Regions from separate parts of the Sinorhizobium sp. FG01 genome, predicted to be linked through region 4. Evidence: predicted binding sites of a transcription regulator. Region 4 holds the regulator's gene; each other region holds the start of a gene.
What was found. Region 4 encodes LexA, which represses DNA repair genes until DNA is damaged. Its sites were predicted from a motif close to TGTTCNNNNTGTGTTCNG; they were not measured.
Positions count from the first base shown of each region.

Region 1: ruvC (crossover junction endodeoxyribonuclease RuvC) is a predicted target of LexA. The motif match lies at 1,700-1,717, and genes of this name have one in related genera.
Region 2: CO656_RS09525 (DNA recombination protein RmuC) is a predicted target of LexA. The motif match lies at 3,110-3,127, and genes of this name have one in related genera.
Region 3: CO656_RS00760 (DUF763 domain-containing protein) is a predicted target of LexA. The motif match lies at 1,915-1,932, and genes of this name have one in related genera.

Region 1 covers NZ_NWTB01000010.1:142,636-147,653, forward strand. Annotated here, with positions in the region: gene ruvB (Holliday junction branch migration DNA helicase RuvB) at 1-130, opposite strand, end outside; gene ruvA (Holliday junction branch migration protein RuvA) at 278-895, opposite strand; gene ruvC (crossover junction endodeoxyribonuclease RuvC) at 1,146-1,658, opposite strand; gene CO656_RS18280 (LLM class flavin-dependent oxidoreductase) at 1,828-2,829, shown strand; gene CO656_RS18285 (YebC/PmpR family DNA-binding transcriptional regulator) at 3,072-3,818, opposite strand; gene CO656_RS18290 (MBL fold metallo-hydrolase) at 3,945-4,784, opposite strand; gene CO656_RS18295 (multidrug efflux RND transporter permease subunit) at 4,895-5,018, opposite strand, start outside.
Region 2 covers NZ_NWTB01000005.1:281,061-286,078, reverse strand. Annotated here, with positions in the region: gene dapE (succinyl-diaminopimelate desuccinylase) at 1-156, shown strand, start outside; gene CO656_RS09545 (hypothetical protein) at 143-739, shown strand; gene truA (tRNA pseudouridine(38-40) synthase TruA) at 759-1,502, opposite strand; gene fmt (methionyl-tRNA formyltransferase) at 1,502-2,437, opposite strand; gene def (peptide deformylase) at 2,520-3,044, opposite strand; gene CO656_RS09525 (DNA recombination protein RmuC) at 3,161-4,366, shown strand; gene CO656_RS09520 (ribokinase) at 4,418-5,018, shown strand, end outside.
Region 3 covers NZ_NWTB01000002.1:132,468-137,485, reverse strand. Annotated here, with positions in the region: gene CO656_RS00770 (hypothetical protein) at 1-134, shown strand, start outside; gene CO656_RS00765 (hypothetical protein) at 242-505, opposite strand; gene CO656_RS00760 (DUF763 domain-containing protein) at 581-1,864, opposite strand; gene CO656_RS00755 (DNA-3-methyladenine glycosylase) at 2,023-2,571, shown strand; gene CO656_RS00750 (ATP-dependent DNA ligase) at 2,679-3,773, opposite strand; gene catE (catalase C) at 3,797-5,018, opposite strand, start outside.
Region 4 covers NZ_NWTB01000003.1:86,329-91,346, reverse strand. Annotated here, with positions in the region: gene CO656_RS03175 (hydroxyacid dehydrogenase) at 1-867, shown strand, start outside; gene CO656_RS03170 (sugar phosphate isomerase/epimerase) at 864-1,634, shown strand; tRNA gene CO656_RS03165 (tRNA-Ala) at 1,722-1,797, shown strand; gene CO656_RS30105 (hypothetical protein) at 2,110-2,277, shown strand; gene lexA (transcriptional repressor LexA) at 2,512-3,222, shown strand; tRNA gene CO656_RS03150 (tRNA-Cys) at 3,488-3,561, shown strand; gene CO656_RS03145 (YrbL family protein) at 3,780-4,568, opposite strand; gene CO656_RS03140 (hypothetical protein) at 4,769-5,018, opposite strand, start outside.

The DNA of each region.
Region 1 (5,018 bases), on a different contig from region 4:
CGATGAAGATCTTCAGATTGGCGCGCGCTTCCGCCTGGCCGGTAAACTCGTCGAGCGACTGCGGGCGCAGCGTCGCATCGAGGTCCTCGCCCCGCTTTTCCGGCGCAATCAGGCGTGCGGCTTCAGTCATCTCAAACTTCCGTTGCGGGATGGATCGCGCGGCCGCTCGATTTCGCCCCCGCGTGTCCCAACCTTAGTGCGCGGGCGGCAGTCAATCCAGTGCGATCGCGCACACCCTCACTCCTATTCCATTGTGGCTGCAGAAAGGCTTCCCGCCTCAGCGCGCCAGCTCCTTCAATCCCAGGCGGATCAGCTTGGCGCTGTCACCCCCCTCGCCGCCATTCTTCAAGGCCGCGGCGACCGCGTTCGCCGCCTGGTCGCGTGAATAGCCGAGATTGGTGAGCGCCGACACCGCATCGGCGACGGGAGCAGAGGCAACTCCCTCGCTCAGTTCCTGCCTGAGGCCGATCGTCGGGGCCATGTCGCCGGCAAAGGCCGGAGCCTTGTTCTTCAGCTCGGTGACGATGCGCACCGCCACCTTCGGTCCGACGCCTGGCGCGCGCGCCACCGACGTTTTGTCCTGCAGCGCGATGGCGTTGGCGAGTTCGCCGGGTGTCAGCGTCGAAAGCAGCGCCAGCGCCACCTTCGAGCCCACTCCCTGGACGGTCTGCAGCAGGCGGAACCATTCGCGCTCGAGGACCGACAGAAAGCCGAAAAGCTTCAACTGGTCTTCGCGCACATAGGTCTCGATGAAAAGCACCGCAGCCTCACCGGCCGAGCCGAGCCTGGCGAGCGTGCGGGCCGAACAATAGGCCACATATCCGACCCCCTGAACGTCGAGGACGACATAGTCCTCGCCGATTTCGTCGATGGTGCCTTTGAGCTTGCCTATCATCTGGCTTCCGTCTTTCTGGGTCCCTGTACGTCCCTTTGAGGCTTGCGTTCCGCGCACCCCCTCTGGCCTGCCGGCCATCTTCCCCACAAGGGGGGAGAAAAGGAGTGGCACGATCCGTGCCTCCACGGCAGCGTTCCACTTGCTGAAACCTTTCGGTAGGAACCAGTGACCAGCGGCACATATTCTCCCCCCTTGTGGGGGAGATGGCCGGCAGGCCAGAGGGGGATGGGCTTAGCCGCCATTGCCTGCCCTACCCCGCAAGCGCCGCAAGGCGGTTCGTGATCGCCTGCCTGTTGTGCGCATGGCAGATGGCGATGGCAAGCGCGTCGGCGGCGTCGTTGCCCTTGAACTCGGCCTTGGGCATCAGCACCTTCAACATCATATGGATCTGCTGCTTCTCCCCATGGCCGACGCCGATTACTGCCTTCTTCACCGCATTCGGTGCATATTCGGCGACCCGGAGGCCGGCGCGCGCCGGAACCAGCATGGCGATGCCGCGCGCCTGGCCGAGCTTCAGCGTCGCCGTCGCGTCCTTGTTGACGAAGGTCTGTTCCACCGCCGCCTCGTGCGGCTGGTAGCCATGCACCACCTCGGCAAGCCCGTCGTGCAACTGGCAGAGGCGCGAGGCAAGGTCCATCTCGCCGTCGGAGGTCACCGTGCCGGAAGCGACGAAACGCAGCGAATTGCCGAGCGTCTCGATAATGCCCCAGCCTGTGCGTCTCAGGCCCGGATCGATGCCGATGATGCGAATCGTCGTCTGCATGGCTCACCCTATGTCGGTCAACGGGACGCTGCCAGAAAAAAGTGAACAAAACAAAAACATTACACAGAAACGACATCCGCCGAAGGAAAAACGCAGGCGGGGCCTTGGCGCAAAGAAACTTGAACCTACATTGCGATCGATCAATTTCTCTTAATTGAAAGCGTTTGCCATGCTGCCCTTTTCCGTTCTCGACCTGTCGCCGATTACCGAAGGCGGCAGCGTCGCCCAGTCGCTGGAAAACTCGCGCCGGCTGGCGATCGCAGCGGAGGAGAATGGCTACAGGCGCTTCTGGCTGGCCGAGCATCACGGCATGAAGGGAATTGCCAGCGCCGCCACTTCGATCGTCATCTCGCATGTGGCTTCGGCGACGCAGAGCATCCGCGTCGGCTCCGGCGGCATCATGCTCCCCAACCATTCGCCGCTCGTCATTGCCGAGCAATTCGGCACGCTTGCCGCCCTTTATCCCGGCCGTATCGATCTCGGCCTCGGCCGTGCGCCCGGCACCGACATGCGGACGGCGCAGGCGCTCCGGCGCAATATGGAAGCAAGCTCGAACAATTTCCCGAATGATGTCGTGGAGCTTCAGGCGCTGCTCGGGCCCGTCAGCGAAGATCAGAAAATCATCGCCGTGCCGGGGGCCGATTCGAACGTGCCGATCTGGCTGCTCGGCTCGAGCCACTTCAGCGCCCATCTCGCCGGCATGCTCGGCCTTCCCTTCGCCTTCGCATCGCACTTCGCACCGGATATGCTGCTCTCCGCGCTCGAGATCTATCGCGAGCGCTTCACGCCGTCGCCGCAGCTCGACAAGCCGCAGGTGATGGTCGGCGTCATGGGCGTTGCGGCCGACACGGACGAGGAGGCCAACTATCTTTTCACCTCGATGCAGCAATCCTTCGTGGCGCTTCGCCGCAATGCGCGTGGTCGCTTCCCGCCGCCCGTCCGGTCGATGGAGGGGCTGTGGACTCCGGACGAAAAAATCTTCGTCGACCATGCGATGAGCTATGCGGTCGTCGGCGGTCCCGAAACCATCCGCCGCAAGATCGCGTCCTTCGTCGATCTCACCAGGGCCGACGAGCTGATCGTCTCCATGCCGATCTTCGACATGGAGAAGCGGCTGCACTCGCTGAAGCTATTCGCACAGGCGCAAGCGGATTTGGCGCGGGCTGCTTGACCGCAAAGGGTGCCACCCCCTCTACCCTGCCGGGCATCTCCCCCAAGGGGGGAGATCGGCCAGAAGCAAAGCGCTGCCTGGCACTGAGTTTGCGAATGTCAAAGAGACCAGTTTTCACGGTTCGCGTGACGAGCAATTGATTGAGCGGAACATCGCCGCTTGCCGATCTCTCCCCTTGCGGGGGAGATGCCCGGCAGGGCAGAGGGGGGTATTACGCCCGCTTGCCCAGCGCCGAACAGACCTCAGGCGGAAAGCTTCGCCAGCACTTCCTCGGACACCTCGAAGTTCGAATAGACGTTCTGGACGTCGTCATCGTCCTCGAGGTTGTCGATGAGCTTCATCAGCGACTGTGCCTTTTCCTCGTCGACCGGCACTGTGTTCTGCGCCTTCCAGATCGCCTTGACGGTCTCGGCTTCGCCGAGCACGCCTTCGAGCGCCTTCGAAACGTCGCCGATATCTTCGAAACCGCAGATGATCGTGTGGCCTTCCTCGTCCGTCGCCACGTCGTCGGCGCCCGATTCGATCGCCGCTTCCATCACCTTGTCGGCGTCGCCGGCCGAAAGCGGGTAGGTGATTTCGCCGACGCGGTCGAAGGAGAAGGACACCGAACCGGTTTCACCGAGTGCGCCGCCGGCCTTGGTGAAGATCGAGCGGACATTGGAGGCGGTGCGGTTGCGGTTGTCGGTCAATGCCTCGACGATGACGGCGACGCCGCCCGGGCCATAGCCCTCGTAGCGGACTTCTTCGTAGTTCTCCGCGTCGCCGCCGGCAGCCTTCTTGATGGCGCGCTCGATATTGTCCTTCGGCATCGACTGCGCCTTGGCGTTCTGGATGGCGAGCCGGAGGCGCGGGTTCATGCCCGGGTCGGGCAGGCCGGTCTTCGCGGCAACGGTGATTTCGCGCGCGAGCTTGGAAAACATTTTCGAGCGCACCGCATCCTGACGGCCCTTGCGGTGCATGATGTTCTTGAACTGTGAATGGCCAGCCATGACGCCCTCTGCATGCATGAATTTGTTGGGATCGGGCGCCTTATAGTTTCATTGCCGCTTTTCGTCCAGCAGGGCCACCGTTCCGCCACGCGGAATTCGACTCACGCGCAAATGCAGTTCCGCCCGTCAAACCCCCTGGAGCACATGGATCAGCGGCTTGCTCGGCAGAGTGCGCAGCGAAACCGTGATGCTTGGACCGGTGGCGAAGCTCTTGTCATAGTCGTCGCCGAACATCGCCAGGAAATCGCCGATCGGCGGTCCGCGCCGGTGCATCGGCAGGATGAGCGCGGCGCGCAGCCGCGACGTGACGCGGCTCATGCTTTCCGCCCCCATCGTCAGGCCGCCGTCGACGGGCACCATCAAAACGTCGAGCCGGCCGATCTGCCGGTAGTGGCTGTCGTCGAGCTCGTGGTGGAGGTGGCCGAGATGACCGATGCAGAGTCCTGCCACCTCGAATATAAAGATCGAATTGCCGTCCGGCTCCATGCCCTCGAAGCCGGAGCGGATGTCGGTCGTCACGTTGCGGATATAGGTATCGCCGACGACGAGATCGTGGTCGGCCGGCTCGCCATCCTCGCCCCAACCATGCAGCACGTGACGGATCGCCGGGTCCGGCGTCAGCGTATAGTGGCTCGAATGGGCCTTGTTCATGGTCACGACGTCGGGCCGCGTCGCGGTCCGGAACCAGCCGTTGTAATCGGTGGCGATCGAAATCCCGCCCGGCGTTTCGATCAGGAAGGTCGAGTGGCCGACATAGGTGATGGTGACTTCGCCGTCGGCCGCCGCCGCGACAGGCGCGATCTCGGGTGCTGCGAAGCTGACGAAGGTCGCCACCGGCGTGGCTGCGGCGATCGCCTGGCACTGGCTGATCGGTGCGGACACGTCCTGAGCATGGGCCGGCTCCGGCCAGAGCGCATGGATGAACCAGATGGCGACCAGGGCGTAGGCAAGGTATCGCAGCAGCATCCTCAACCTCTCACGCAATCAAGCGCCGCGCAGGATCATTCAAGCCCGCGGCGCCGTCCACTTACAAAGGTCGCCCTCCGCTCACAATCGCGTCATTGCGGGGCCTTGCGTCACTCCGCCGGAGCACCCGCCGCCTCCGGGGCCGGCGCCCGCTTGCGGCGGAACGAACGCAGCGTCACATAGAAGACCGGGGTCAGGAACAGACCGAGGAAGGTGACGCCGAGCATGCCGGAA
Region 2 (5,018 bases), on a different contig from region 4:
CGCTTTATCAAGGACTATTGCCCGGTGGTCGAATTCGGTCTCGTCGGCCAGACAATGCACATGGTCGACGAGCGCGTCGCGGTCGCCGATCTCGAGACCCTGACCGAGATCTATGAAACCTTCATCGCCCGCTGGTTCGGCCATGCCGCTGCTTGACGAGGTTCTCGCCTATATCAAGGGGCTCTGGCTGCTGATCCAGGGCAACCGCGAAGGCTATAACTGGCTGGACATCAGCGAAAGCGGCTTGTGGCGCTCCTTTTCGGCGATCCTCTGGTCGCTGCCGGCCATGGCCGTTTCCTGGGCGTCCTGGCGCCTCTATTATCTTTCGGCGATGCCGAGCGGCTCGACCGTCGGCATCGGCTTTTTCCTAAAGCTGCTCGTCGTCGATCTCGTCAGTTGGCTGCTGCCGGTCATGCTCGTTGCTGGCCTTTCGCGGCCCCTCGGATTTGCCGGATTGGTCGTGCCTGTGATCGTCACCACCAATTGGCTCTCGGTGCCGCTTTCCTATGCGATGGCGATCCCGGCCGCGCTCCTCCTTCTCGCGCGTGGAGGCCATCAGCTCACTGCTCTCCTGTCGCTGATCGTCCTCATTGCGGGCGTCGTCCTGCTCTTCCGGCTGCTGCGCTCGATAACCGGCAATCAGAACCTGCTCGCTTCCGCCCTGACGGCCCTTTACCTGCTGCCGCCGATGATGCTCGCCCAATATCTTCAGCACTTCTTCGGACTGATCCCCGGCTGAGCGGGGTGAGCGCGAGCGGTCAGTAATCGACCTGCATGAAGAACAGGCCATCCGGCGGGGCAACGGGTCCGCAGGCCTTGCGGTCGCGCGCCTCGAGTGCGGCCTTGAGGTCGTCTGGCGTCCACTTGCCCTCGCCGACGAGCTTCAGTGAGCCGGCGAAGGAGCGTATCTGGTTGTGCAGAAAACTTTGCGCCGTTGCGCGAATTTCGATCAATTCGCCGCTGCGGGTGACATCCAGCCGATCGATGGTGCGCAGCGGACTGGTCGCCTGGCAATGGGCGGACCGGAACGTCGTGAAATCGTGATGGCCGACGAGATGTTGTGCGGCCGCATGCATCGCCTCATGGTCGAGCGTCTTCGGCACCCACCAGGCGCGCCGTGCCTCGAGCGCCAGCGGCGAACGGCGGGAGATGATGCGGTAGAGATAATGCCTGCGGACGGCCGAAAAGCGCGCGTCGAATTCCGGCGGAACTTCGGCCGCGTCGAGGATCGACACCCGCTCGGCGGCGAGCGTCAGGTGGGCATTGAGCGCATTGCGCAGCGTGTGCGTCTTCCATTCGCGGGCCAGGTCGATATGCGCCACCTGGCCCCTGGCGTGGACGCCGGAATCGGTGCGTCCCGCGCCGCGGATCGAGACGGTCTCGCCGGTCAGGGACAGCACCGCCTTCTCGATCGCCCCTTGCACGGAGGGACCGTTCTCCTGCCGCTGCCAACCGACATAATCGGAGCCGTCATATTCGACGGTCAGCCGGTAGCGCGGCATCAGGAAATCCTCGTGCCGGCGGCGATCGGCGTGCCGCGCAGAAAGTCAGGCGCAGCAAGCGCCTTGCCGCCTGCCCGCTGCAGGCGCGTCGGCCGCACCGCCCCTTCGCCGCAGGCGATCGTCAAGCCGTCGTCCAGGATCGTGCCCGGCGTGCCGGCCCCTGCGGCAAGCTCCGACCCCAGTACCTTGATCCGCTCCATCCGCCCGGCGACCTGAAGTTCGAACCAGGCGCCCGGAAAGGGCGCGAGGCCGCGGATATGATTGTGAACGTCGGCCGCCGGCCGCGTGAAAACGATCCGCGTCTCGTCCTTCGTAATCTTGGCGGCGTAGGCGACGCCTTCCTCGGGCTGCGGTGTCAGCGTCAGTTCGCCCATCTCGAGCCGCACCATCGCCTCTTTCATGAGCGCCGCTCCGACATGCATCAGCTTGTCGTGCAGCTCGCCGGCCGTCATCGTCTCGCCGATCGGAACAGACTTGACGAGCGCCACGGGCCCGGTGTCGAGCCCCTTATCCATTTTCATCACCATCATGCCGGTCTCACGGTCCCCGGCCATGATCGCCCTCTGAATCGGTGCGGCACCCCGCCAGCGCGGCAGGAGCGAGGCATGGCCGTTATAGCAGCCGTGGCGAGTGCCCGAGAGGATCTCTTCCGGCAGCAGCAGGCCATAGGCGACGACGACTGCCACATCGGCACCGAAATCGCGAAAGATCTGCCGATCCGCGGTTTGCCTGAGGTTGACGGGTGTCAACACCGGAACACCGAGAAGTTCGGCCGCCTGATGCACCGGCGACTTTTGCAGATCGAGGCCGCGCCGGCCGCCGGGACGCGGCGGCTGCGTGTAGACGGCGACGATCTCGTGACGCGCCTCGACGAGAGCAGAGAGCGTCGGCACGGAGAATTCCGGTGTGCCCATGAAGATGATGCGAAGCGGCAAGGCGGTGAACTCCGTCTTTCTCAAATGCCCCAAGCAGGGCAGCGGCTCCGAGTCAAACGCCTCTAGGCGCGGGGCGCGACGGTCAGATGGCCTTGGCGCCGCGCGTCTTGGCCGCCTTGGCGAACTTGCGGATCACCATGTCGCGCTTGAGCTTGGAGATGTAATCGATGAACAGGACGCCGTTCAGATGGTCGATCTCGTGCTGCAGGCAGGTGGCGAGCAAGCCGTTGGCCTCAACTACCTGCTCCTTGCCGCCGCGGTCGAGATATTCGACGGTGATCGCCGCCGGTCGCTCGACTTCGGCATAATAGTCAGGGATCGACAGGCAGCCTTCCTCGTAGACGGAGCGCTCCTCGGAGGATTTCACGATCTTCGGATTGAGGAAGACCAGCGGTTTCTTCTCCTCGCCCTCCTTCGAAACGTCGAGAACCAGAAGGCGCTTCGGAACGCCGATCTGGATCGCCGCCAGTCCGATGCCGGGAGCGTCATACATGGTCTCGAGCATATCGTCGGCAAGCCGGCGAATGTCGGCGTCGATCGTCTCAACGGGCGTCGAAACCTGGCGCAGAAGCGGATCGGGAAGGATGATGAGCGGCTTGATCGTCATGCTCCCCCATAGCCGATCTTTCCGTCGCTGCGCAAGAAAATTGCCGTGTGATGAGTTGAGCCGTTTGTTCTTGTTTTGATCTAGTTTTCGGATGCGAATCTGTTTAGGCTGCGGCCATGGAGCCCACTGCCTTCGCCATCGACCAGCCGCTGTTCCTCATCGGCACCTTTCCCCTAACGGCTGGCCATCTGCTCAGCCTCGCCGCTCTCCTGTTCGTTTTGCTGGCAATTGCGTCGGCCCGCAGGGCGCGGGCGCTTCGCGCCGACGACCGGGACCAGCAGCTATCGGCGCTGCTCGCGGCACAGACCGAAATGCAGGGACGCATCGCCGCGATGGCCGATGTCTTTGGCACACGGCAGGCGGAACTCAACCAATCGCTCAGCCAGCGCATCGACGGCATGACGCACCGGATCGGCGCGTCGATCAGCGAACAGACGAAGGCGACCCACGAGAATTTAAGGCGGCTGCAGGAGCGGCTGGCGGTCATCGACAGCGCCCAGAATAATATCCAGTCTCTCGCCAGGGACATGGCCGGGCTGCAGAGCATTCTTGCCAACAAGCAGACGCGCGGCGCCTTCGGCCAGTCGCGGATGGAGGCGATCGTTGCCGACGGCCTGCCGATGGGCGCCTTCACCTTCCAGGCGACGCTTTCGAACGGGGCGAGGCCGGACTGCATCATCCGCATGCCGAATGCCCAGCCGCCGCTCGTCATCGACGCAAAATTCCCCCTCGAAGCCTGGAATGCCATGCGTGATGCGGAAAGTGCCGAGCGGCGCCAGCAGGCGGCGCAAGCCTTCCGACGCGACATGGAGGTCCATATCCGCGATATCGCCAGCAAATATCTGCTCGCCGGCGAGACGCAGGAAACCGCCTTCCTGTTCGTTCCGTCCGAATCGATCTTTGCGGAAATCCACGAGCATTTCGAAGCGACCGTCCAGAAGGCGCACCGCCAGCGCATCGTCATCGTCTCGCCGTCGCTGCTGCTCCTTTCCATCCAGGTGATCCAGTCGATCCTGAAGGACGCCCGCATGCGCGAGCAGGCGCATCTGATCCAGGGCGAGGTGGTGCGCCTGATGGAGGATCTCTCGCGGCTCGACGAACGGGTCCGGAAGCTGCAGGGCCACTTCGCGATGACCCAGAAGGATGTCGAGGACATTCTGATCTCCTCCGACAAGCTGACGCGTCGCGGCGCCAAGATCGAGGCGCTGGAACTGGAGGCCGCACCGGCGAACCACGGCGCCAGGGAGCCGGCCGACAAGAGTGAGCGGGCAGTCGACAACCGCATCGGGCAATTGAAGCTGCGGGTGGTTGACGAAGACTGACGGCCTCGGGCACTCTCCGGCACAATCAGCAACCCGACGGGACATCTCCACATGATCACTGTTCTTGGGTCCATCAACATGGACCTGATCGCCACGACCGCACGCCTTCCGAAGCCGGGCGAAACCGTTGCCGGAACGGGCTTTTCCACCGCCGCCGGCGGCAAGGGGGCGAACCAGGCGCTGGCAGCCCGGCGCGCCGGCGCTTCCGTGCGGATGGCCGGCGCCGTCGGCTCGGACAGCTTTGCGGAAGGCGCGCTTACCCTGCTCAAGGAGGCGGGCACGGACCTTGGCCTCACCAAGACCGTGAGCGAGCCGACCGGGACCGCCCATATCCTCGTCGGCGGTGACGGCGAGAACGTCATCGTCGTCGTCGCCAGCGCCAATGCGACGGTGAGCGAGAGCGACGCGGTCACGGCCCTCGAGCAAATGGCGGCCGGCGACACGCTGATGCTGCAGCTCGAAATTCCGGCGGCCTCGGTGGAGAAGGCGCTGGTGGAGGCCAGGCGCCGTGGCATCCGCTCGATCATCAACATCGCGCCGTTGACGCCGGAGGCGGCCCGCCTTGGCCGCATGGCCGACATCGTCATTGCAAACGAGACCGAGTTCGAGCTTTTGGCGGGCAAAAGCGGTATTGCAGGCGCTGAGCGTGAAG
Region 3 (5,018 bases), on a different contig from region 4:
ATACCGCAATCGGTACGCTCCCCGGCGCCGACCGGATCGAGACGGCAAAGGATGTGGTTACCGAGAAGCGCGACGAGATTCAGAGGCTGAGGGCACGGCTGGAGGAAATTCAAAGGCTCGTCGCGACGCGTTAGCTTCTCCAACTCACCCGCGGCGAGGCCGGTTCAAAACACGTCATACCTCAAAATAGGCGCGCCATACGGAGGCGGCCTGAACAGGGTTTCCTTGCAAGTGTCCGCTCTCACTCGCGGTCGACGAACTTGAAGAAACGGCTGACTTTCCCCTCCGCGGTCCGGTCCTGATAAAGGAAGGCCAGCTTGTTCTCGTCGAATATGCTGAAGAAATCCTCCCAGGAAATCTCCTCCAGCCTCTCTTCCGGCTTTCCAAAGTCGATGCGCAGCAAACCGCCGTCGGATGCCCCCTTGACGCGGGCCGGATGGCCGTCGCGGCTCTCTGCCCATTTGCGGATCGTGTCGTGATCGGTCGTTGTTTTCGAAGCGCTCACCGGAACCTCCTTCGGTTGGGGATGTCTCGCATCTCGCCCCTCTAATCGATCGGTCCGGTGATTGTTCCCGTGAGCTCAGCTGCGGCTGCGGCCCTTGACGGCGGCAGCGTCCCTGTGGTCTTCCTTGTCCTCCGGCTCCCAGCCGAACACGCTCCGCCCGCCAAAGCGGGCAGAATTTCTGAACTCGCCGGCAACGATCTCCTTAAGATCCGGGCCGGTGACGTAGCGCTCCAACCGGCGCGACTGCTCATCGAGCCGCCGCAAGGCGGCGAGTTCCTCCTCTCGCCCGAGCCGCCCTTTCTGCACCGCCGATTTCATCACGTTGATCGTCTCGTCATAGACCTTGAGCGGCACCGGGAAGGGATGACGGTCCTTGCCGCCATGGGCGAGCGAAAAACGAGCCGGGTCGGAAAAGCGGCACGGCGTGCCGTGCACCACCTCGGCGACCATCGCGAGCGCCTTGACGGTTCGCGCGCCGACGCCCGGCACGAGAAGCAGTTCCTCGAAATCCTTCGGCCCGCGATCAGCTGCGGCGGCGAAATTGCCGTGCAGGCGCCGCATGTTCACGTCGCTTTCGCGCACGTCGTGATGGGCCGGCATGAAGAGGTGCGGCAGCATCGGCTGGGCCGGAGCCGGCAGTCCCGGCCCGCGCGCCTCGATCGTCGCCAGCTCGCGCATGAGGCCATCGGGTCCGAGCGCGCTTAAAAGGTCGAGCTGGCTTGCCCGCGAGGCGCCGGCGCGCCGGTCCGCAAGGTTGATGATCTTGCCCTGCTCCCGCCCCTCGATCGCCGCATGCGGCGAGTCGACGAAGCTATCCAGGCCTTCGGAAAGCCAGTGATAGCGCCGTGCCTGCCGTCGGTCGCCATTCATGCCCTGCTGGACAACCACCCAGCTCGCATCGTCCGTGACAATGAAGCCGTGAAGGTAGAGATCGAAGCCGTCCTGTACGGCGGCACTGTCGACCTTGGCGACGAGGCGGCTCGCCTCGGCAAGCCTCGCGCCGTCGAACCCGATGCGTTCGCCGATCACGACAAGTTCGCCCGGGGTCATTCGGGAATGCCGGCCACGGCCGCCGCAGACGTGAATGCCGAGTTCGCCCGAAAGCGGCGTCAGGCCACGCTTCAAGGCGCCGATGACGCTGGTGGTGATGCCCGACGAATGCCAGTCCATGCCCATCACCGCGCCGAAGGACTGGAACCAGAACGGGTGCGCAAGCCGCCTCAGGAATTCGTCCCGTCCATAATGATGGACGATCGCCTCGGTGATCAGAGTGCCGAGGCGTGTCATCCGGTCGCCGAGCCACTTCGGGACCCGGCCGCCATGCAGCGGCAGATCCGCATTGCCCGCTCGTTGCGCCATGTCTCGGCTCCTCGTTGTATCGTCTTTGATTTAACCCTACATGCTTCGGATGTTCGCGGAAAGTTCTCAGTGGCTGCGCGCAAGTTTCGGGCGCAACGTTGGCGAGCGTGAAAATATGAGACTACATACGACCGGCATAGATCGGGGAGCGCTATCGATTGCGGTGGGATGACAGCTTCTTTGCGCGCGACGCCGTTAAGGTCGCCGCCGATTTAATCGGTGCGGAATTCGCTGTCTCCGGCATCGGCGGCATCATAGTCGAGACGGAAGCTTATCTGCCCGACGATGCCGCCTCCCACAGCTTCGCCGGTACCACGAACCGCAACCGCTCGATGTTCGGCCCGCCGGCGCATGCGTATGTCTATCTTTCCTACGGTCTTCACTGGTGCCTGAATTTCGTCTGCCTGCCCGGCAGCGCCGTGCTCGTCCGCGCCATCGAGCCGAGATGGGGGCTGGAGACGATGCGGGAGCGGCGCGGCGTTTCGCAAGACAGGTTGCTCTGTTCCGGCCCCGGACGAGTCGGCCAGGCGCTCGCGATCGGCAAGGAACAGGATGGCTTGCCGCTTAACGGAAAGCCCTTCCAGCTAAGCCTGCAGACGAAGCGGCCGCCCGTTGCAACCGGCCTTCGCGTCGGAATATCCAAGGCCGTCGAGCACCCCTGGCGCTTCGGGCTGCAGAACTCGCCCTTCCTCAGCCGCAAGTTCTAACGCCTCTTGCCCAAAAGTGTGCAGCGGTTTTGGGATGACGACATGCACAAAACAAGGACCTAAAGCGCGCAGCGTGAATACATTTTCTCGCGACGCGCTTTGGCCTGTCAGCGTGGCTCGATCTGCTCATAGGTGCATTGGCGCGGATCCTTGTCGGGACGCCAGCGCATCAGCTTCGTGCCATGGCGGAAACGACGGCTGCTGACGTGATCGAATCTCACCTCGACCACCAGCTCCGGACGGACCGGTTCCCATTCGCCGCTGCGCTCTGTGCTCCAGCGGCTCGGGCCGCCGGGTGCCTTGCCGGTAAAGCCGGGCGGCTCGCGCAATGCCTCCAGCCGACGTGTCAATGCCGGGCGCTCCTTGTCGGAAATCGTCGCAGTAAAGCCGACATGGTTCAGCGTTCCGTCGCTGTCGTAGAGGCCGAGCAGGAGGGAACCGACCTCGTCGCTGTCGCTCTCGTAGCGGAAGCCGCCTACGACGCAATCGGCGGTCTTCAGGCGCTTGACCTTGACCATCGCACGCTCGCCGCATTCGTAATTCCCGTCGCGCCGCTTGGCGACGACGCCGTCGGTCGCGCCCGCCTCCCACGAGGCGAGCCATCGCTCGGCCTCCTGTCGGTCTCGCGTGAAGGGGGAAAGGGCGAGCTTGTCCGGAACTGCGTTTTTGGCGGCAAAGGCTTCCAGTGCCGCTCTCCGGGCGGGAAGAGGCTTGTCGGTCAGGACTGCCCCCTTTGCGTCGACCAGCATGTCGAACAGGATGAGGCGGGCCGGCGTTTGCTGCGCGAGCTTCTCAACGCGGCTTGCCGCCGGATGCAGGCGCATCTGCAGGGCGTCGAAGGAAAGACGCCCCTCGACTTCGATGACGAGTTCACCGTCAAGGACGAATTGCCGGGCGTCCAGCCGGCGCAAGAGGGCGATGACTTCCGGGAAAAACCGCCCGAGCGGCTTGCCGGATTTGGCCCTAAGATCAACCTCCTCGCCGGATTTGAAGGCAAGGCAGCGGAAGCCGTCCCATTTCGGCTCATACTGCCATGCCCCATCGCTCGGAAGCTCGGTCGCAGAGCGGGCCTCCATCGGCGCGGTGCTGACCGGCAGCGCGAAGCCGCCGGCGGATACAGCCTCCGCCGCCGCCCTTGCCTTTCTCGCCGAGCGCGGCCGTCCGGTCGCCTTGGTCGGTTTTCGATGCGCCGGTGACGGCATCGTCCACTCCTTCCCCGATCGCCCTATTTCAGTTTCACGGCCGGTTCCCTCGCCCAGACGCGCAGCTTGCCGAGTTCCTTGAAGAAGGCGGCGATGCTCCCGGCATCGGTGAGCTCGATCGTTCCCTCGTCGAGGGCGTCGGCAATGCCGGCCCTCTCCAGGAGGGGACGTGCCGCACCGACAAAGCCGATATATTTGCAGTGGGCGAAAGCATCGGCCACGAAATCGCGGGCGGTGGCGACATCGATCAGATCGGCGACGGCCTCTGCCGAAGGAAGAAGCACCACCGCGTCATAGAGCACGGATGGGCCGCCATCGACCATCTGATGGGCTGCGACCCACCTGCCGTCCGAGGCGGTGAATCCGCCGACCTTGGGGGCGATCAGCTCGAAGGCTGCCTTTTGCTCCGTGACCGCAGCGATCAGGCCATCGAGCAGCGCCGCATCCGCGCCGTCGGTCGCCAGAATTCCGAGCTTACGGCCCTCGAAGCGCTTCGGACCGCGCTCGATGATGCTGAGCGCCGGCGATGGATCGAGGTCCTGCCGCGTGGGTACGGCAGCTTCGGCCGGCTTCGGCATTGTTTGCAACCCGAGCGCGTGGCCGACCTTCTTGCCGAGCGTCTCGTCGATATTGAGGAGATGGGCGACCATGCGCTCGCGAATCACAGGTGTCTCCACCTTGCTCAATTCGAAGGTCAGGGCGTCAGCAATATGACGCTGCTCGGGCGGCGTCTGGCTGATGAAGAACTGGCGCGCCTGACTATAGTGGTCCGCGAAGCTCTCGGCCCGAATGCGCAGTTTCGGCCCCTGCTCCTCCGAAGCGAAATGCCGGAACCCCTTCGTCGGAGACTCGCGCGGCCCCTCGCCCCAGGAATTCGGCTGGTAGTTCACCCGCCCGACGGGATTGCGCATGGCCATGTGGCCGTCCTGCTGGAAGTGCTGGAAAGGACATTTGGGCGCGTTAATCGGCAGATGCGTGAAATTCGGGCTGCCGAGCCGTTTCAGCTGCGTGTCAAGATAGGAGAAATTGCGTCCCTGCAGCAGGGGATCATCGCTGAAGTCGATGCCCGGCGGCACGTTCTGGGTCATGAAGGCGACCTGCTCGGTCTCGGCGAAGAAATTCTCCGGCATGCGATCGAGTACCAGCCGCCCGACCGGCTTCGTCGGCAGAACCTCCTCCGGAATGATCTTGGTCGGATCGAGAATGTCGAAATCGAACTTGTCGGCAAACGCCTGGTCGAAGAGC
Region 4 (5,018 bases):
CGCTTGCTCGCCGAAGCGGAGATCCTGGTGACCGGCTGGGGCGCCCCGAGCTTCGATGCGAACGCCCTTCGATCGGCCCCTCGCCTTCGGCTCATCGTCCATGCGGCAGGAACGGTCAAGGACCTGATCGATTTGTCCGTGTTCGATGCAGGAATCACCGTCAGCCATGCGGCCGAAGCCAACGCCGTGCCGGTCGCGGAGTTCACGCTGGCGGCAATCATTTTTTCGGGCAAGCACGTTTTTCGCTTCCGCGACCTTTATGCCGCCGACAGAGGGCGTCAGCGCATCCAGCTGCTGCAGGGGCAGGCTATTGGAAACTACCGCCGCACCATCGGCATCGTTGGCGCCTCGCGGATCGGAAGGCGGGTGATCGACCTGCTTCGCCCCTTCGATTATCGGGTGCTGCTCTACGATCCCTTGGTCGGGGAAGAAAGCGCTTCGGCTATCGGTGTCGAAAAAGCCGATCTCGAGACGCTGATGGCGCATTCGGATATAGTCTCGCTGCATGCGCCTTCTCTGCCCGAGACCCAGCACATGATCGACGGGCGGCGGCTGTCCCTGATGAAGAACGGTGCGACACTGATCAATACGGCGCGGGGTGCGCTCGTGGACGAGGCCGCACTGATAGACCGGCTGAAGACGGGCGCAATCAATGCCGTCATCGACGTGACGGATCCCGAGGTGCCGGAAGGAACGTCGCCTTTCTATGATTTGCCGAACGTCTTCCTAACGCCGCACATTGCCGGCGCCATCGGACTTGAGAGGACGCGACTCGGCGAAATGGCCGTCGACGAAATCGAGCGCTTTCTGGAAGGCCGGCAGCTGCTGTTCGAAGTCCGCAAGCACGACCTGGAGCGCATTGCATGAGCGATTTCGAACCGGGGCTCTGCACCGTCACCTTCAGGAGCTTGCCTCCGGAAAAAATCGTCGGCTTAGCCCGGAGCGCCGGTCTTGCGGCGATCGAATGGGCAGGCGACGCTCATATTGCTCCGGGCGACACGTCCAACGCCCGGATCGTCGGGCTCCTCAGCGCAAGGGCCGAACTGACGACATCCTACGGATCCTATGTCGCGCCACCGACTGACGACCTCATCGAATTCAGGCGTGCGCTCGAGAGCGCGATTGCACTCGGTGCCTCGAATATCCGCATCTGGCCAGGCACCCGCCGGCGCGATTCAAAGGACTACAGCGCAGGCGAAAGACGTGATGCCGCAAAGGCGATCCGCGACATGGGCGCCGAAGCCGCGCGCCACCGCGTGACCGTCTCGCTGGAATATCACCCGCAATCGCTGACGGACACGACCGACTCGGCAAGCCGCCTGATCGACGCGATCGCCCACGACAATGTTTATCTCTATTGGCAGCCGCGGCCCGGGCTGGAGCTCGGCGAGGCGCTCGCAGAGGTCGCCCGCATCGGTCAGCATGTATCTCATGTCCACGTCTTCGCCTGGGATCGAAATCGCAACCGTTTTCCCCTGGCATCGGCATCCGACTATTGGCGAAGCGTCCTCACGGCCCTCCCCGCATCGCGCTGGACCGGGCGACGCTTTGCAATGCTGGAATTCGTCGCCAATGACGATCCCGCCGCCTTCATCGAGGACGCCGCGACGCTCAAGCAAATTCTCCTCGAGTGACATCCACGACGGCCCCGATCCTCCCCACGCGAGACGCCGGGAGGGACTGGCGCGGGCGCTCAAATCCGCCTATATAGGTGAACGGCTGGGGTCGTAGCTCAGTTGGGAGAGCGCCGCAATCGCACTGCGGAGGTCGAGGGTTCGACTCCCTTCGACTCCACCAAACGACCTTTGTCCGACCCGGAGACATAGGTAACAGAACATCGCTAAGACATCAGCGACATCTCTGTAGCGGGCCGATCCGACGTGGCTCGTCACCCTCGGACGACCACCACTTCAGACTGTGTTCGCAGCAGACCCATTGCGAACGCGAATTCCGTTAAGAAGCGAGCGACCCGAAGTCAGAGGGAGCGGTGTTTTCCACCCGATGTGCCGTCTTCCCGCCTTGCCCCTCGCTTGCCAAAGAGCCTGATTTGAGAGAGACTTAGCACCTGGCATCATTGCATATCGGCAACTCCCGCAAGTGGGGACTACCATGCCTCTCAAATCTCTGATCGCCGCCGCCTTAATCGCTCTTCTCACACTTTCAGGATGCGCCACGACAGGCGCTACGGGCAACACGACCTACACCCAGTGGTACGGCCCCTACCCTGAACCCGACTTCGACGTTCTTAGCCCCGGCGGGCTGCGCCTCGCCTACTAGGACGGCTTGTCAAGACGATGCACAGCGTCGTCAAAGGTGAGCAAACGCTCGCCTATGTGTGACGCTTGCCGCACGCAAGTCTTCACCACCATCGAAACCCGCAAACCGTCCGTGCCGCCCTGATAGCGGACGCGCCTCGACGCATGAGTTCACGGAATATTAAGTGCTTGCGGAACACATATGGAACGGATAGTTTCTGTTCTTGATTTGTTTCGCGAATCTGGAGTGACGCGCATGCTGACCCGCAAGCAACAGGAATTGCTTCTGTTCATTCATGAACGGATGAAGGAATCCGGGGTCCCGCCCTCCTTCGACGAGATGAAAGATGCGCTCGATCTTGCGTCGAAATCGGGCATCCACCGGCTGATCACTGCGCTGGAAGAACGCGGTTTCATTCGCCGGCTACCCAATCGGGCCCGAGCGCTCGAGGTCATCAAGCTGCCGGAAGCCTATTCGAGCCCAGCCCAGCCGCGGCGCGGCTTCTCGCCGAGCGTCATCGAGGGCAGCCTCGGCAAGCCCCCGGCACCGAAGCCGGCGCCAACGCCGCCGGTCGAGAGCGCGTCTATAACAGTGCCGGTCATGGGCCGGATCGCCGCCGGCGTGCCGATTTCGGCCATTCAGAACAATACGCACGAGATTTCCGTGCCGGTCGAGATGATCGGCAGCGGCGAGCACTACGCCCTCGAAATCAAGGGCGATTCGATGATCGAGGCGGGCATTCTCGATGGCGACACGGTGATCATCCGCAACGCCAGCACCGCCAGCCCGGGCGACATCGTCGTCGCCCTGATCGACGACGAGGAGGCAACCTTGAAGCGATTCCGCCGCAAGGGCGCATCGATCGCACTGGAAGCGGCGAATCCGGCTTACGAAACGCGCATCTTCGGACCCGACCGCGTGAAAATTCAGGGCAAACTCGTCGGTCTGATCCGGCGCTATCACTAGGCCGATTTGGGTTCCTGTGCCGATCCTGTGTGCGGTCGTTTCGCGCGGTCGCGACGACAGAACTGTTCTCTTTGCCTTCCGTGATCTCGCTTACTGCGGCCGGCGTTTATTGGTCTCGGCGTCCGCCATGCCACCGGCAAGAAGCGCTCTCGTATTCCGGCCTGTTCAAAGCTGTTTGTGGGCGTCTTTTTTGAACGTCTCCCTCTTGCGCTCCACATGGATTCGTTTTAAACGCCCGCCATCGCTCGATTTTACGAGCACGAGAGGCCTCGTGGCGGAGTGGTGACGCAGAGGACTGCAAATCCTTGTACCCCGGTTCAATTCCGGGCGAGGCCTCCATTACACATCTAATTGCCGATTCTACGTCACGAGATCAGGTGCTCGATCCGGTGCCACGCCCTTGGCTGGTAGCAATCTGCTCCAGGGTTTTCCCACAGCTCAGGTCGATGTTTATAGCCCGTCGATCGGCGACCCAAAGTTGAATCGAGGCATTTTTCGCCTGCCGAGGCATATAAGCTTGGCGCGAACCTGCCCCGGAGCTTTAGCTGTTGAGGCGATTAGACCGGTACGCTCGACAAGACCGCCGCCAAGAGCGCCGGATGCGGCGAGGCAGTTGACAAGCGCAGATAGCGGCCGGTCGGCTTTGAATGCCGCATCAGTGCGGCGTGGACAGATTGTTCTCCGTCTATCGCGGCTGGATGCTCCAATATTCTCGCCAGCTTCGTCAGCAGCTTCGAACGCATCCGTCTGAGCTTGATGTCGTTCGCACGGCGACAGAGAGCGAAAATGCGTAAGAAACTCTTCTCTCCCGTCCCATCGACGCAGATGAGTTCATCGTAACCGCGGCGATCGGTAACGACGAAATTGCCGGGATTTACATCCATCATGACGATGTGCAGGCGGCGAAACCGTTCGAAGATTTCGTCGATCATCGTGAGATGCCTGGCGGTGAGCTGCCCCGAAAACGCCAACTGAGCGAGGGTGGGCGCGAGCTTCCCATCGCGTCTGGTTATTTTTTCCACCACGAGCCCCAGGCCGTACTCGGTCTGGGCGAAGCCGAATATCTTCGGTATCGGCAGTTCGATGGCGTCCGCGAGGGAGAACTTTCTCGCCTGCTCAAGGAATTCGTCGACTTCACGCCGAAACGTTCGATAGGCCCCGAAACGTTTGAATTGGTTGAGGAATGCAAACGCCCTCTTTGACTGGCGTGTGCCGCTTGCTTCTCTGGATCCCAGCTTCAGAACCTTGATGAGAACACTCGGATGGAGACGATTCTCGAAAATGCTGCGCTGATGGCCGGCAGCGCATTCACGCCAGTCGGAAAGTTCGATCCTGTCGTCGAACATTTTCTGAACCCCGGATTGTGACAGTTTTGTAAAAAAACTGTGTCTGGGGGAAAAGTTCAAGAGCGGCGTGCTTGGCGGCGCTATCTCTACCGTACATAGTATGCGGTAGTTGCAGTCTTGCCACTGTGACAGGGAGCGACGGGTGAAAGCAACCTTCCGGCCGTCCTCCCCGTGGGAGGAACTGCAGGCCTGTGCCCGGCCTACTTCCCGGAGTTCTCAGTGCCGCGCCGACGCGCCCACCAGACGGCGAGCTTCCGGCGGGCGCGGCGCACTGCAGGGATGTCATGCGACAATACGAGCAGGCCGAGCGGGACCATCCAGAAACCGAGAACCGGCAGAAAACCGAGCAGGCCACAGACGACGAGCAGCGACCCGATCAAGATGCGCAGGGCCGGCGAGTCGGGCAGCCGAATTCGCCAGTTGCCGAGCACGATTTGACGTGTTTGCGGA